3 regions of the Pantoea sp. At-9b genome follow, and region 1 is predicted to be linked to each of the others. Evidence: predicted binding sites of a transcription regulator. Region 1 holds the regulator's gene; each other region holds the start of a gene.
What was found. The regulator PhoB, encoded in region 1, activates phosphate uptake and scavenging genes when phosphate is short. The targets are predictions, from matches to a motif close to CTGTCATAAAACTGNCNNAT.
Positions count from the first base shown of each region.

Region 2: the regulator PhoB is predicted to act here: its motif matches at 2,103-2,122, upstream of ugpB (sn-glycerol-3-phosphate ABC transporter substrate-binding protein UgpB).
Region 3: the regulator PhoB is predicted to act here: its motif matches at 2,755-2,774, upstream of opgB (phosphatidylglycerol--membrane-oligosaccharide glycerophosphotransferase).

Region 1 is NC_014837.1:1,029,696-1,034,539, reverse strand. It holds gene PAT9B_RS04605 (cobalamin-independent methionine synthase II family protein) at 1-126, opposite strand, end outside; gene PAT9B_RS04600 (PstS family phosphate ABC transporter substrate-binding protein) at 302-1,228, opposite strand; gene phoR (phosphate regulon sensor histidine kinase PhoR) at 1,369-2,682, opposite strand; gene phoB (phosphate response regulator transcription factor PhoB) at 2,697-3,386, opposite strand; gene sbcD (exonuclease subunit SbcD) at 3,583-4,800, shown strand; gene PAT9B_RS04580 (SbcC/MukB-like Walker B domain-containing protein) at 4,797-4,844, shown strand, end outside.
Region 2 is NC_014837.1:321,443-326,286, forward strand. It holds gene PAT9B_RS01385 (high-affinity branched-chain amino acid ABC transporter permease LivM) at 1-435, shown strand, start outside; gene livG (high-affinity branched-chain amino acid ABC transporter ATP-binding protein LivG) at 432-1,199, shown strand; gene livF (high-affinity branched-chain amino acid ABC transporter ATP-binding protein LivF) at 1,201-1,914, shown strand; gene ugpB (sn-glycerol-3-phosphate ABC transporter substrate-binding protein UgpB) at 2,205-3,521, shown strand; gene ugpA (sn-glycerol-3-phosphate ABC transporter permease UgpA) at 3,582-4,472, shown strand; gene ugpE (sn-glycerol-3-phosphate ABC transporter permease UgpE) at 4,469-4,844, shown strand, end outside.
Region 3 is NC_014837.1:652,198-657,041, forward strand. It holds gene PAT9B_RS02880 (APC family permease) at 1-84, opposite strand, end outside; gene opgB (phosphatidylglycerol--membrane-oligosaccharide glycerophosphotransferase) at 377-2,674, opposite strand; gene PAT9B_RS02890 (tautomerase family protein) at 2,889-3,278, opposite strand; gene PAT9B_RS02895 (LysR family transcriptional regulator) at 3,399-4,322, shown strand; gene PAT9B_RS02900 (glycosyltransferase family 32 protein) at 4,296-4,844, opposite strand, start outside.

The DNA of each region.
Region 1 (4,844 bases):
GACCTGACGCAGCGCGGCAGCATCAATTTCACCTTTAGCAAACTGCTCACGCGCCTGCTTAATCGCAGCGGGACGCAGAAAACTGCCGACGGTATCGGCACGGAACGGGGCGGTTACTCGTTGCATGATCACTCCTGGCTAAAGCCGTAAACGCATGGTTGCGTCAGGTAATAATTTCACCTGGTTATTTTTAGCCATCTGGATGGCTATATGGCTAAGGAGAGTGACATGCTGAACGGTTTTGGGCAAACGAAGAAAATTCAGGTGACATGAAGAAAATTCATGTTGCGATGCACGTTCTTCAATTTTCCTCAATGGCGGCGCGCGCCTGCGCCATCTGGCTGTCAGACAGCGGCAGATAACCCGCCTCACTGACCCGACGCTGCCCCTGAGGCGACAACACCTGATGCAAAAATGCCGAGACCAGCGGCGGCAACGGTTTGCCAGGCGCTTTGTTGATGTAGAGATAAAGCGGACGCGACCACGGATAACGGCCGCTACGAATGGATTCCGCATCCGGCATCACGCTTTCGCCATTGTGGGTAACCACCGGCAGCGTCTTCACCCCACTGAGATGAAAGCCGAAACTGGCGTAACCAATGCTGTTGGGCGTGGCCGCTACCGCCTGCACCACCGCCGCCGAACCGGGGAACTCCGCCACATCGGCACGGAAGTCGCCCTTGCACAGCACCTGCTGCTTAAAGAACCCCCAGGTGCCGGACGCGGAGTTACGTCCGTAACGTTGGATACTGCGCGTGGCCCAGTGCGGATCGGTCAGGCCGACATCGCCCCAGCGCTGCGGCACCTGATGCGCACCACACAGGCGCGTCACTGAAAACAGCGCATCCAGTTGCTGTGGCGCAATTTGCGTCAGTGGATTGTCCTGATTGACCACCACCACCAGCGCATCCATCGCCACTGGTACCGCCAACGGCGGATAGCCATAGCGGGCAATAAACAACTGGCGCTCATCCACCTGCATCGGGCGGCTCATCGGGCCAAGCTGGGCTGCCCCGGCAGCCAGCGCGGTAGGCGCGGTTGACGATCCCGCCGCCTGCACCTGCACGTTCACGCCCGGTGACTGACGGCTGAAATCCTCACCCCACAAGGTCATCAGATACCCCAGCGTATCAGAACCGACACTGCTCAGATTGCCCGCCAGCATGGTTTGTTGCCCCTGCGCCAGCACAGAGAACGACAGCAAAATGAACAGCAGCAACGATTTCATGCAGGGATTCCGCGTAGCGGCGCGATTTATCGCGCAGGTTTTTGAGCGATTTATCGCGCAGTTTTTGATGTTCTAACTGAAGGGCGCGCGATAAATCACGCCGCTACCGAATGTGCTTTGACTGAGCGACAGCAGAACGCTTATTGCGCCACATTCTCCCGTATCTGGCTGGCGACAATCAACCGTGGCGGCAGGATAAAGCTGAAGCAGGTCTCCTGATGCGGCACGCTGGTGATATCAAGGCGTGCGTTGTGATGCCCAAGCGCATGCTTAACAATCGCCAACCCGAGACCGCTGCCACCGGTGGCGCGCGAACGTGCTTTATCCACCCGGTAGAAACGTTCGGTCAGCCGTGGCAGATGTTCAGGGCTAATCCCCGGCCCGTTATCGCACACCTTAAACTCGGCCCCCTGCTTATTACGCAGCCAGCTGATATCAATCCTTGTGCCTTCCGGCGTATGGTTGACGGCGTTATACACCAGGTTCGAGATGGCACTGCGCAACTGCTCATCATTGCCCAGCACTTTGAGATGCGGATCGGTATGGAAATGGATTTCATGACGCCCCTGACTGAGGGTTTCCGCTTCACGCTGCAACAGCAACAGCATGGTGGGCACGTCTACCGTCTCTTTCATGTCGAGGGCCGGAGCCGCTTCAATGCGCGACAGCGTCAGCAGCTGTTTCACCAGGCTGTCCATACGGCGCGTTTGCTCCGTCATGGTCTGTAACGCTTTGCTGCGTGAACGTTCATTCATCACCGAGTCGTTCATCATCTCCAGATAGCCCTGCAACACCGTCAGCGGAGTACGCAGCTCATGACTGACGTTAGCAAAGAAGTTGCGGCGCGCCCCTTCCAGCTGGTGCATTTGCGTCACATCACGTGCCACCATCAGCCACTGCCCTTCGCTGTAAGGCATCACGCGGAACTCCATATGGTGTTGATTATTCAACACCAGCGTCAGCGGTTTGTTGAAATCGCGTTGGCGAATGTAGCGGGAGAATTCAGGGTAACGCAGCAGGTTGAGGATGTTCTGCCCATTGTCTTCCGGCCAGCGCAGGCCAAGATGCTGCTGCGCCAGACCGTTACACCAGAAAATGATGCCCTCTTCGGTGGTGAGCACCACCGCATCCGGCAGCGATTCCGCACCACTACGGAAGCGTTTGATCAGATTGCCCAGTTCGCGGCGGCGGCGGCGATTACGCAGCTGCATTTGATACAGCCCGTAAAACAGCGGCTCCCAGCTGGCACGTCCGCCGGGTGGCGTCATGGAACGGTCTACCCACAACCAGTGGGACAAGCGCATCAGGTTACGGAAATGCCACAACAATAACCCCAGCACGGTGATCAACAGCAGCCAGGGGAGATAGCCAAATACCAGACCGAGAATCAGTGCCGGTAGACAGACCAGCACCAGTTCGGTCAATAATCTCTTCCAGGAGAGTCGTTCCAGCACGGTAAAGACTCCGTTCAGTAGCGGGCAGAGAAACGATACCCTGTTCCGCGCACGGTTTGTACCATGCGATCGTGGCCGGAGACCTCCAGCGCTTTACGTAAACGACGGATATGCACATCGACGGTGCGATCTTCGACATACACATTGGTGCCCCAGACGTGGTTCAACAGCTGTTCACGGCTGTAAACGCGTTCCGGGTGGGTCATAAAGAAGTGCAGTAACTTGTACTCCGTCGGCCCCATCTCCAGCGGCGTGGTTTCTGACATCACGCGATGCGACGACGGGTCGAGGCTCAGCCCCTGCATCTCAATCACCTCTTCCACCGCCATCGGTGAAATACGGCGCATCACCGCTTTGATACGCGCCATCAACTCTTTCGGTGAGAAAGGTTTGGTAATGTAATCATCCGCGCCCACTTCGAGACCGCGAACACGATCTTCTTCTTCGCCGCGTGCAGTCAACATCATCACGGGAATATCACGCGTCATGGCTTCACGTTTCAGATGCTTAATAAACTGGATACCGCTGCCACCAGGTAACATCCAGTCCAGCAAAATCAAATCAGGCCAGGGTTCGATCAGCTTCCCCACTGCGCTGTCATAGTCTTCCGCCTCAATCGGCTGGTAATCGTTCTGTTCCAGCACGAAACATAACATTTCACGGATGGGAGCTTCGTCTTCCACAACCAAAATGCGCTTAGCCATTATTACTCCTGCTGATATGACGGCTGTCACTGGGATTTGCGGCGTCATTATGCGTCAGTTTTATGACACTTTTATGAAAAACGCACCCCTGAATATTTAGTTAAAAAACAGAAATGTGACAGCCATGCGGCGAATTTTTTTCTTTCGCGATGAAGCCGTTATAATTGCCCATCGCGTCAACCGGCAGGGAGCATCCATGCGCATCATTCATACGGCGGACTGGCATCTGGGCCAGTTCTTTTACAGCAAAAGTCGCGCAGCTGAACATCAGGCGTTTCTCGACTGGCTGCGTCAGCAAATTGAACAACATCAGGTGGATGCGCTGATTATCGCCGGTGACCTGTTCGACACCGGCTCGCCACCCAGCTATGCCCGTGAAATGTTCAACCGCTTTGTGGTGGCGTTACAGGCCAGCCAGTGCCAGTTGATTGTGCTGGCCGGCAACCATGATTCGGTGGCGACATTAAATGAATCTCGCGAGTTGCTCGCCTGCCTCAATACTCAGGTGATCACCAGCGCGACGCCACAAGGCGAGCAACAGGTGTTGACCCTGAAACAGCGCGACGGTACGCCAGGCGCGCTGCTGTGCGCCATTCCTTACCTGCGTCCGCGCGATATTCTGCGCAGCCAGGCTGGACAGTCCGGTCGGGAGAAACAACAGTCGTTGCTGGAAGCCATCGAACAGCATTATCAGCACTGCTTTGCCGCCGCCGAGGCGCAACGCGCGGCACTCGGAGGCCAACTGCCGATTATCGCCACGGGCCATCTCACCACTGTCGGCGTCACCAAAAGCGACTCGGTGCGTGATATCTACATCGGTACGCTCGACGCCTTCCCGGCGCAGGCGTTTCCCGCCGCCGACTATATCGCCCTTGGCCATATTCACCGTGCGCAGCGCATTGCTGACAGCGACCATATTCGCTACAGCGGTTCGCCCATCCCGCTCAGCTTTGATGAACTGGGCCGTGATAAAAGCGTGTTTCTGCTCGATTTCAGCACCGGTCTGGATGCGGTGACGCCGCTGACGATCCCGCTGTTCCAGCCAATGCAGATGCTGAAAGGCTCGCTGGCTGCTATCGAACAACAACTGGCCGCGTTCCAAGATAACGCCGCATCGCTGCCAGCGTGGCTGGATATTGAAATCACCACCCAGGAACATCTCAGCGATTTGCAGCGCCGCGTGGAGCAACTGACGGAAAATTTACCGGTCGAGGTACTGCTGGTACGCCGTAGCCGTGAGCAACGCAGCCGCAGCCTGGCACGACTGGATAACGAAACCCTGAGCGAATTGCAGGTTGAGGAGGTGTTTGCGCGTCGCCTGGCGCAGGAAGACGATCTGGATGACGAACAGGCGGCCCGGCTCACCGAGCTGTTTCGTACCACCCTTGCCGCGCTGGAGAACCCTGCTGCATGAAAATCCTGACGCTGCGCTTTAAAAACCTCAACGCCCTGCGTGGG
Region 2 (4,844 bases), 710 kb from region 1:
CGCTTGCTGCGCATGCCGCTGGGTCGTGCCTGGGAAGCGCTGCGTGAAGATGAAATCGCTTGCCGTTCGCTCGGCCTCAGCCCGACGCGTATCAAGCTGACGGCGTTTACCATCAGCGCTGCTTTTGCGGGTTTTGCCGGTACGTTGTTTGCCGCGCGTCAGGGCTTTGTCAGCCCGGAATCCTTCACCTTTGTCGAGTCGGCGTTTGTGCTGGCGATCGTGGTGCTGGGCGGTATGGGATCGCAGTTTGCGGTCATCCTCGCCGCCGTGTTGTTGGTGGTATCGCGTGAGCTGATGCGTGACCTCAACGAATACAGCATGCTGGTGCTGGGTGGCTTAATGGTGCTGATGATGATTTGGCGACCGCAGGGGCTGCTGCCGATGAAACGTCCGCAGCTGAAACTGAAACAGGGTAAAGCAGGAGAGCAGGCATGAGTCAGCCTTTATTAGCCGTAGAAGGCCTGATGATGCGTTTTGGTGGCCTGCTGGCGGTCAACAACGTGGCGCTGGAACTGCGCGAGCAGGAAATCGTCTCGCTGATTGGCCCGAACGGCGCGGGTAAAACCACGGTGTTCAACTGCCTGACCGGTTTCTACAAACCTACCGGCGGCAGCATCAAACTGCGCGATCAGAATCTGGCCGGGTTACCGGGGCAGAAAATTGCGCGGATGGGCATTGTGCGTACCTTCCAGCACGTGCGCCTGTTCCGTGAGATGACGGTGATTGAAAACCTGCTGGTAGCGCAACATCAGCATCTGAAAAGTGGCGTGTTCTCCGGGTTATTTAAGACCCCGGCGTTCCGCAAAGGCGAAAGCGAAGCGCTGGATCGTGCCGCCACCTGGCTGGAGCGTATCGGCCTGCTGGAGCTGGCGAACCGTCAGGCGGGTAACCTCGCTTATGGTCAGCAACGTCGTCTGGAGATTGCGCGCTGCATGGTCACGCGCCCGGAAATCCTGATGTTGGATGAACCGGCTGCCGGTCTGAACCCGAAAGAAACGCATGAACTGGACGAACTGATTGCCGAACTGCGCGGTACGCACAAGGTGTCGGTGCTGTTGATCGAACATGATATGAAGCTGGTGATGGGCATTTCTGACCGCATCTATGTGGTCAATCAGGGAACGCCGCTGGCCAACGGCACGCCGGAAGAGATTCGTAACAACCCGGACGTGATCCGTGCCTATTTAGGAGAGGCGTAACATGGCCAACCCGATGTTAACCATTGAAAGCGTCAGCGCCCATTACGGTAAAATCCAGGCGCTGCACAACGTTAGCCTGTATATCAATCAGGGGGAGATTGTCACCCTGATTGGTGCCAACGGTGCAGGCAAAACGACGCTGCTCGGTACGCTGTGCGGTGAGCCACGTGCGACGGCAGGCACCATTACGTTTGATGGCAAAACCATTACCGACTGGCAAACCGCACGCATCATGCGTGAGGCGATCGCCATTGTGCCGGAAGGGCGTCGGGTGTTTTCGCGCATGACCGTGGAAGAGAACCTGGCGATGGGCGGCTTTTTTGCCAGCCGTAGCCAGTATCAGGAGCGCATTGAACGCGTTTATGATCTGTTCCCGCGTCTGGCGGAGCGTAAAGTGCAGCGCGCCGGCACCATGTCCGGTGGTGAACAGCAGATGCTGGCGATTGGCCGTGCGTTGATGAGCCAGCCGCGCCTGCTGTTGCTGGACGAGCCGTCGCTCGGTCTGGCGCCGATTATCATTCAGCAGATTTTCGACACCATCGAGCAATTGCGTAAAGAAGGGATGACCATCTTCCTGGTGGAGCAAAACGCCAACCAGGCGCTGAAACTGGCCGACCGCGGCTACGTGCTGGAGAACGGGCATGTGGTGCTGGAGGACAGCGGTGAAGCGTTGTTGTCCAACGAAGCGGTGCGGAGTGCGTATTTAGGGGCTTGAGTGCCCTCACCCTAACCCTCTCCCGCAAGCGGGAGAGGGAATCGATCGGGATATTGCATGTCTCCCTCTCCCGCTTGCGGGAGAGGGAAGAGATCGAGCCAAACTTATCTATTGCACGTCTCCTTCTCCCGCTTGCGGGAGAAGGCCGGGATGAGGGCAACAAGCTGCACTCACCCCCTGTCACATTCCCGTCATTAACCTGTTATTTTTCCGTCATTTTCCCGTGTCATGTTACTTCGCGAACAAAAAATGCGTGATTTCGCGCGTACCTACATGCACAGGAAAACATTATGTCCGCTTTTACGCTTCGTCCCCGCCTGATGAGTGCACTGCTCGGTCTGGCACTCAGTGGTAATGCACTGGCTGCGACCGAAATTCCTTTCTGGCACTCCATGGAAGGCGAGTTAGGCAAAGAAGTCGATTCTCTGGCACAACGTTTTAACCAGGCTCACCCAGACTACAAAATTGTCCCGGTCTACAAAGGCAACTATGAACAGAGCCTGGCGGCGGGGATTGCCGCTGTGCGTACCGGTAAGGCACCGGCCATTTTGCAGGTGTATGAAGTGGGTACCGCGACCATGATGGCGTCCAAAGCCATTGTGCCGGTGCATCAGGTGTTCCAGGACGCCGGTATCGCGTTTGATGAAAAACAGTTCGTCCCGACTGTCGCGGGTTACTACAGCGACTCCAGCGGCCATTTAATCTCTCAGCCGTTCAACAGCTCCACCCCGGTGCTGTACTACAACAAAGACGCCTTCAAAAAAGCCGGTCTGAACCCGGATCAGCCACCGAAAACTTGGCAGGAATTGGCGAAAGACGCCGACGCACTGCGTAAAGCGGGCCTGACCTGTGGTTACGCCAGCGGCTGGCAGGGTTGGATTCAGATTGAAAACTTCAGCGCCTGGCACGCCTTGCCGGTGGCGACCAAAAACAACGGCTTTGACGGCACCGATGCGGAGCTGGAGTTCAACAAGCCGGTGCAGGTTCGTCATATCCAGATGCTGGAAGATATGAACAAGAAGGGTGATTTCACCTACTTTGGCCGCAAAGATGAATCCACCGCTAAGTTCTACAACGGCGATTGCGGCATCACCACCGCATCTTCCGGCTCACTGGCGGATATCAAACACTACGCCAAATTCAACTTTGGTGTCGGCATGATGCCGTATGACGCCACCGTGCCGAATGCACCGCAGAACGCCATTATCGGTGGTGCCAGCCTGTGGGTGATGAAGGGCAAAGATGCTAACACCTACAAAGGTGTAGCGGAGTTTATGCAGTTCCTGGCGCAGCCGGCAATCGCCGCAGAGTGGCACCAGAAGACCGGTTATCTGCCGATCACCACGGCAGCGTATGAGCTGACCAAACAGCAGGGCTTCTACGACAAGAACCCGGGTGCAGATATCGCCACTCGCCAGATGCTGAACAAAGATCCGCTGCCGTTCACCAAAGGGATGCGTCTGGGCAATATGCCGCAGATTCGTACCATCGTGGACGAGGAGCTGGAAAGCGTGTGGACGGGGAAACAGTCGCCGCAGGCAGCGCTGGATAACTCAGTAAAACGCGGAAACGAACTGCTGCGCCGTTTTGAGCAGCAGGTGAAGTAACCCGCCATAACGGGGCAGACCGCGTGTCTGCCCCGATCTTTTTGCCTGAACGAGTCCGTTATGTCCTCATCATCACGCCCGGTTTTCCGCTCCCGTCTGCTGCCTTATTTGCTGGTACTGCCACAGCTGGTGATTACCGCCATCTTTTTTCTGTGGCCTGCCGGTGAAGCGCTTTGGTACTCACTGCAAAGTCTTGATCCTTTTGGTATCTCCAGCACCTTTGTTGGGCTGGATAACTTCAGACGGCTGTTCAGCGATGAGTACTACCTGGCCTCGTTCTGGACCACCATTGAATTCAGTACGCTGGTGACGGTGTGCGGCATGTTGTTTTCTTTGCTGCTGGCGGCGCTGGTGGATTATGTGGTGCGCTTGAAAAAGCTCTACCAGACCTTACTGCTGTTGCCGTATGCGGTCGCACCGGTCGTGGCGGCGGTACTGTGGATGTTCCTGTTTAACCCCGGACTCGGTCTGTTCAGCCATCTCCTTAACCAGATTGGTTACAACTGGAACTACGCGCAAAACAGCGGTCAGGCGATGTTCCTGATTGTGCTGGCATCGATTTGGCAGCAGATGAGCTACAACTTCCTGTTTTTCTTCGCGGCGCTGCAATCCATCCCGAAATCGCTGGTGGAAGCGGCGGCGATTGATGGTGCCGGACCGGTGCGTCGCTTCTTTAACCTGTCGCTGCCGTTGATCACCCCGGTGAGTTTCTTCCTGCTGGTGGTCAACCTGGTATACGCCTTTTTCGACACCTTCCCGGTGATCGATGCTGCCACCGGTGGCGGCCCGGTACAGGCGACCACCACGCTTATCTACAAAATTTATCGCGAAGGTTTTACCGGGCTGGATCTCTCCTCGTCAGCGGCGCAATCGGTGGTGCTGATGTTGCTGGTGATCGGCCTGACTATCCTGCAATTCCGCTTTGTCGAGCGTAAGGTGCAATACCAATGATTGAGAACCGACGCGGGCTGGATATTTTCAGCCACACGCTGCTGGTGCTGGGCGTGCTGACTATCCTGTTCCCGTTGTATGTCGCCTTTGTCGCGGCGACGCTGGACAACAACGCGGTGTATCAGGTGCCGATGACGCTGATCCCCGGCACCCATCTGTGGGATAACATCGCGCGCATCTGGACGCAGGGCGTTAATGGCAGCGGCCCGGCCTTTGGTCTGATGCTGTTCAACAGCCTGGTGATGGCGCTGAGTATCACGGTGGGCAAAATCGCCGTCTCGATGCTGTCGGCGTTTGCGCTGGTGTGGTTCCGCTTTCCGCTGCGCTCGCTGTTTTTCTGGCTGATCTTCATCACCCTGATGCTGCCGGTGG
Region 3 (4,844 bases), 380 kb from region 1:
CCAGCCCGACCCGATCATCGATCCAATGCCCAGTAACGACAGATCGACCAAGCCCAATTTCTGTTTTAGCCCACTTGACGCCATAGTATGCCCCTGTCTGATTATTAGATGTTGTGAGAGGGGAATAAAGCATATTGCGTGCCAGTAATATTTTACCGGCGTGACGATTGATATGGGGAATAATTATTCTGAGGGAAGTTGGGAATGAATGGTTTCAGGTGCTATTGGCAATAAAAATACCATCGTCAATCGATGAGAGTGGCCATTCTACCACATGAAATCGCGGTGCAAGGCGCACCGCGATGATCCGAAATATACATTATGAATGTGGTTGAAACATTATGTCATCCCTGCAACAGGAATGACATAATTCGGCTTATCCCTGCGGTTGCGGAATAATTTTAATATCCACCATGCCAATACCTAATTTGCGTGGGTCCTGGCCGATAATATTTCCCACATTGGAAAGCTGTGGTTCGGGTGGGGAAATAATTAAATTATGGCTGCCGCCAGGGTTGGTGAAATGCAGCGTGGTGGTCGAAATGTCGTCACCCAGCGTTAATTCCTGCTGCTGATCGCCCACACGGACCGGAATTGGCCGATGCGCGTTGGGACCAAATGCGCGGGCAGTGATCACCACATCAAAACTTCCCGGCAACGGGTCGACATACTCGATGTTCACTTCCGGTGCCAGATTAGCGTTAGACCAGCGTCCCCACAGTTCCGGGCGCGAAATCCCGGTGAAACTTTTCACGGTCTGCGGCGCGCCAGGCACGTTGAGCATAAAGCTGTCTGCGGTATAGCGGATGGCGTTGTCTTCGATGCGGATCTGCTGCTCATTGCGCTGATATTGCGCATCGCTGAGCGTGGTCGCCGGGAATGTCGCTTTCCCCTTCCAGACCGGTTTATCGATACGCGTGACGGTTGGCTGTCCACCCATCTGTCCCATTGCGAGGCAGAGATCGCCGGAAAGCGCCAGTTCAGGCTGCCACAGGCGTGCCATTTTAAAGCAGCGGTCAACCCAGACAAACTTCTCCGCAGCGCTGAAGTCTGCCAGCTGATAACGTAGCGGCGCAGAATACTCACCCTCCGGCAGCGGTTCCACGCGTTTATCTCCCACGCGGAACAGAATTGGCAGCTTAAAGGTAGTACCTGAGAAGCTAAAGGTATTCTTCTGCTGATCGATGGTGAAGGTATTGAGCTTGCTGGGGAAATTCCACAGTTGGATGATATCCGGTTTCCACATCAGTACTTTCTGCGCCATGTTGTCAAACTGGGCGGAAAGTGACGCTGAACTCAGGCCACTACGACCGAGGCCAATCGCTTTATCGCCACCCATAATATCCAGTACGGTCGCGCCGTTATCCAGCGTACTGCGCTTACCATCGAGCACTTTCGCCTCGGGCTGATCGCCGCGGATAACCATAAATAAATCATGGCGAGGTTGCTGGATCAGATACTGATGCGCAGTATTGTTCATTGCCAGATGATCAGACGTCACCACAATGATGGTGTTTTTAAACCAGGGTGAGGCTTTGATGCGTTCAATCAGTCGTGCCACATGTTCCTGGGAGCAGGCTACCGCGCTGAATGACTGGTTCGGTTTGCCATCATAGCTATAACTTTTATGCTCGCAGGTACGGGAAATAAAACCATCCGGATGGTGGGTGTCGACGGTGAGGGTAAAGAGCGCAAAGCGTTTCTGCTGGCGCGACAGCTCCTCATACTTCTTAAACACTTCATCCATCACGGTATCGTCGTAGTAACCCCAGTTGTTGCGATAGTCGGGGTCCGCCACCCGATCTTTCAGCTCCTGCGCGCCGTACATATGTGAAGGATCAAAACCATGCGACTTCAGGAAAGTATCTTTACCGGCAAAGCGCAGGTCGGCACCCTGAATAAACCAGTTCTCGTAGCCGGAGTTTTTGAGGATATCGCCGAGGCAGATATTTTGCGGGAAGAAGCTGGAAAGTGCCGCTGAAGCATTGTCCTGGAAGGGAGCAAACAGCGGAATGCCACATTGCGAACCGACCATGCCCGCGATGGTGTAATCGGTGCCGGGCAATTGTTCGGTATTGCTGAAATCCAGACTTTGATCTTTTTCACGACTGAGTTCAGGTGCCAGGCCGGGAAACGTTTTTTCGTTAAAATAGGTACGTTCCAGACTTTCGCCATAGATATAGACCAGATTGAGTTTTGGCTCGGCAATCACCGATTTTGGCGTTTTGAAGTAGGTCTCGAAATCGGAATCTGCCAGTCGGTTGTGAGAGGCAATCAAATCCTTCACCTGACGAAAGGCCGGGGTGGTTTGCACTGAACCCGCAGCACAGGCAATCGCCAGCAGGCTCCAACCGAGATGATGCTTCTGTTTGCTACGACGTAGCACCCAGGAGAGCAGGCAGAACAGCAGAAATAACGCGATAATGACCCCAATGGCAGGCACCACGTATTTACTGATGCCGGCACCGGTCAGGCTATTGGTGAGGGTATATAACACCGCATCATTGATACCGTCACCGGTAAAATAGTTGCTGGCATACAATGTGATGTTAAGCACAATGAACAGGGTAAGAAGAACCAAAATCAGTACAAACCAGAATTTATTTCGTCCGGCTTTCCAGGAATAGACTGCAACCGCAGCTAAAAAGAGTACAACCGATATTAACTCGGACAAGGTCGGATCCTCAGGCTGATTAAATACGCAATCCGTGCGTAACCACCCTCTTTGGGGGTTTTTGCGTCAATCTATATTGGCTGTCACATGTCTGCAACACGACCATTCAGATTTGTGCGGCTGATTTGACTTTGTTTAATGCGAGTTTAGGTGGGCTATGGTTTGCACTGGCAGCAATCCATTATCGCTGCCAGCCAGGGGAAGGAGAAGATGATCAGAGTTTCCCGGTCAGATACTGCGCTTCGCCATCGGCAAAGCTCCAGTCACCTTTGCTGTTGGTGATAAAACTGATCATCAGGTCGTTGCCCTGCACGCCACAGTTTTCCTGTAACTCGCGTGCTAACTCTGCCATGAACAGTGTTTTCTGTTCTTCACTTCTCGGGCTGGTGTAGACCCGTACCATAACCAGGTTGTCACTGCGTTCGAAGCCGAGACCGGTATCCTGAAAAACCATTTGGTATCTTTTGTTCTCGTGAACAATCTGATAGCGATCACGTGGTGGAACCTTGAAGGCAGTCAGAACAGCGCGATGAGCCGCATCCAGCAGCATACGTAATTCTGATTCAGAACGGCCCTGAATCACGTCAAATTGCAGTAACGGCATAAATAAACCCTCGTTTTTGCGCACATGGAAAGAGTAGGATGTGGCTCTATGCTGCCGCGTGCCGCTGCAAAGAAAAAGCGCGCTGCCTGAAATGATTATTTATTATTTTGAACAATCATCATGAAAGAAATGAAAACTGATGCCCTCTGGGTGCACCTGCACTGGCTGACGGTGCTGGCCGAGCTGGGCAGTTTTACCCGTGCGGCTGAGCGGCTGGACGTCAGCAAGGCGGCGATGAGTCAGAAGATTAAAGAACTGGAGCAGATGGCGGGCGTGGCGCTGGTACAACGCACCACCCGCAGCGTGCGCCTGACCTCTGCCGGGGAAAAGCTGGTGGATGAGCTGCGTGATCCTTTTGCCCGTATCGAACAAAGCTTTTTCAGCGTGCGTGATGAAGCGGGGCCGGTGCGTGGCATGGTACGAGTCAGTGCTCCGGTGGCGTTTGCCCGACAGCAGCTGGTACCCATCCTCGGCGATTTTTTACGTGAATATCCGCAGGTCCGCATCCAACTGGATGTGACGGATCGACTGGTGTCGCTGGGTAGCGAAGGTTTTGATCTGGCCATACGCCATAGTCAGCAGTTGCCGGAAACCCATGTCGCATTGCCGCTGTGTGAAACCCAGACGTTACTGGTGGCGTCTCCCGCTTATCTCAGGGAGTGCGGAACGCCGCAAACGCCACAGGCGTTGCAGCAGCACAATTGCTTATATTACCCGCGTGGGCTGGAGTCACCTCAGTGGCGCTTTCGCCCACAGAACGACGGCGGCGAAACGGTGCAGGTCAGAATTCAGGGGAATTTTGCCACTAACAATAGCGAATCGATTCGCGATGCCGCGTTGCAGGGGATTGGCATTGCTATGCTGCCGGATTTCAGCGCCAGCGCAGCGCTGGCGGCGGGCACTCTGCAACAGGTGCTGCCAGAGTGGCGGTCGGTGGATGCCTTCGCCGATCGTTTATGGGTGGTGCGCCCTTATGCAGCTCAGGTGCCACGGGCGGTCACCACCTTTATTCACTGGCTACGCGCGCGCTTTGTTGATGGCTGAAGGCGTCACTCGTGCGACCGGGGCGAGTGGCTGCATCATTTGTCCCAGCAAACTGGTGCGGTTGTAGTTACCGAGGCGCAGGTTGAAGTCGAGATGCAGACGTTCGTTGCCGCTCAATTTAATCACCGGCGGCGGATTGTGCGGACGTTGGTGAAATAACACCGATTTGGCAAAAGCCGCGCTATTCCAGCCATTCAGGCGTTGATAAAAATAGGCGTTAGCTTCGCCTTTGCGCAAATAAACATTTGCCCGGCGATATTCACGCATCGCCGCCTGTTGCGCCAGCGAGCAGAGCTGTTGTTCCGGTTCGGCCATTTTTTGCGCCAGCAGGGTGTAATCATCACGCTTATTCAATTCACTGAAAAAACGTTGCGCACCAAGATGCTTGATGGGGGCATACTGTTTTTGCCATTCGCGAATAAAGGGATTGTTGGGGCTGGCGGCGAGAAACCAGTTTTCCATTACTGGCGACAGATAATTCATCGTGGAGACTTCACAATAGAAGCCAATCACATCCATCGG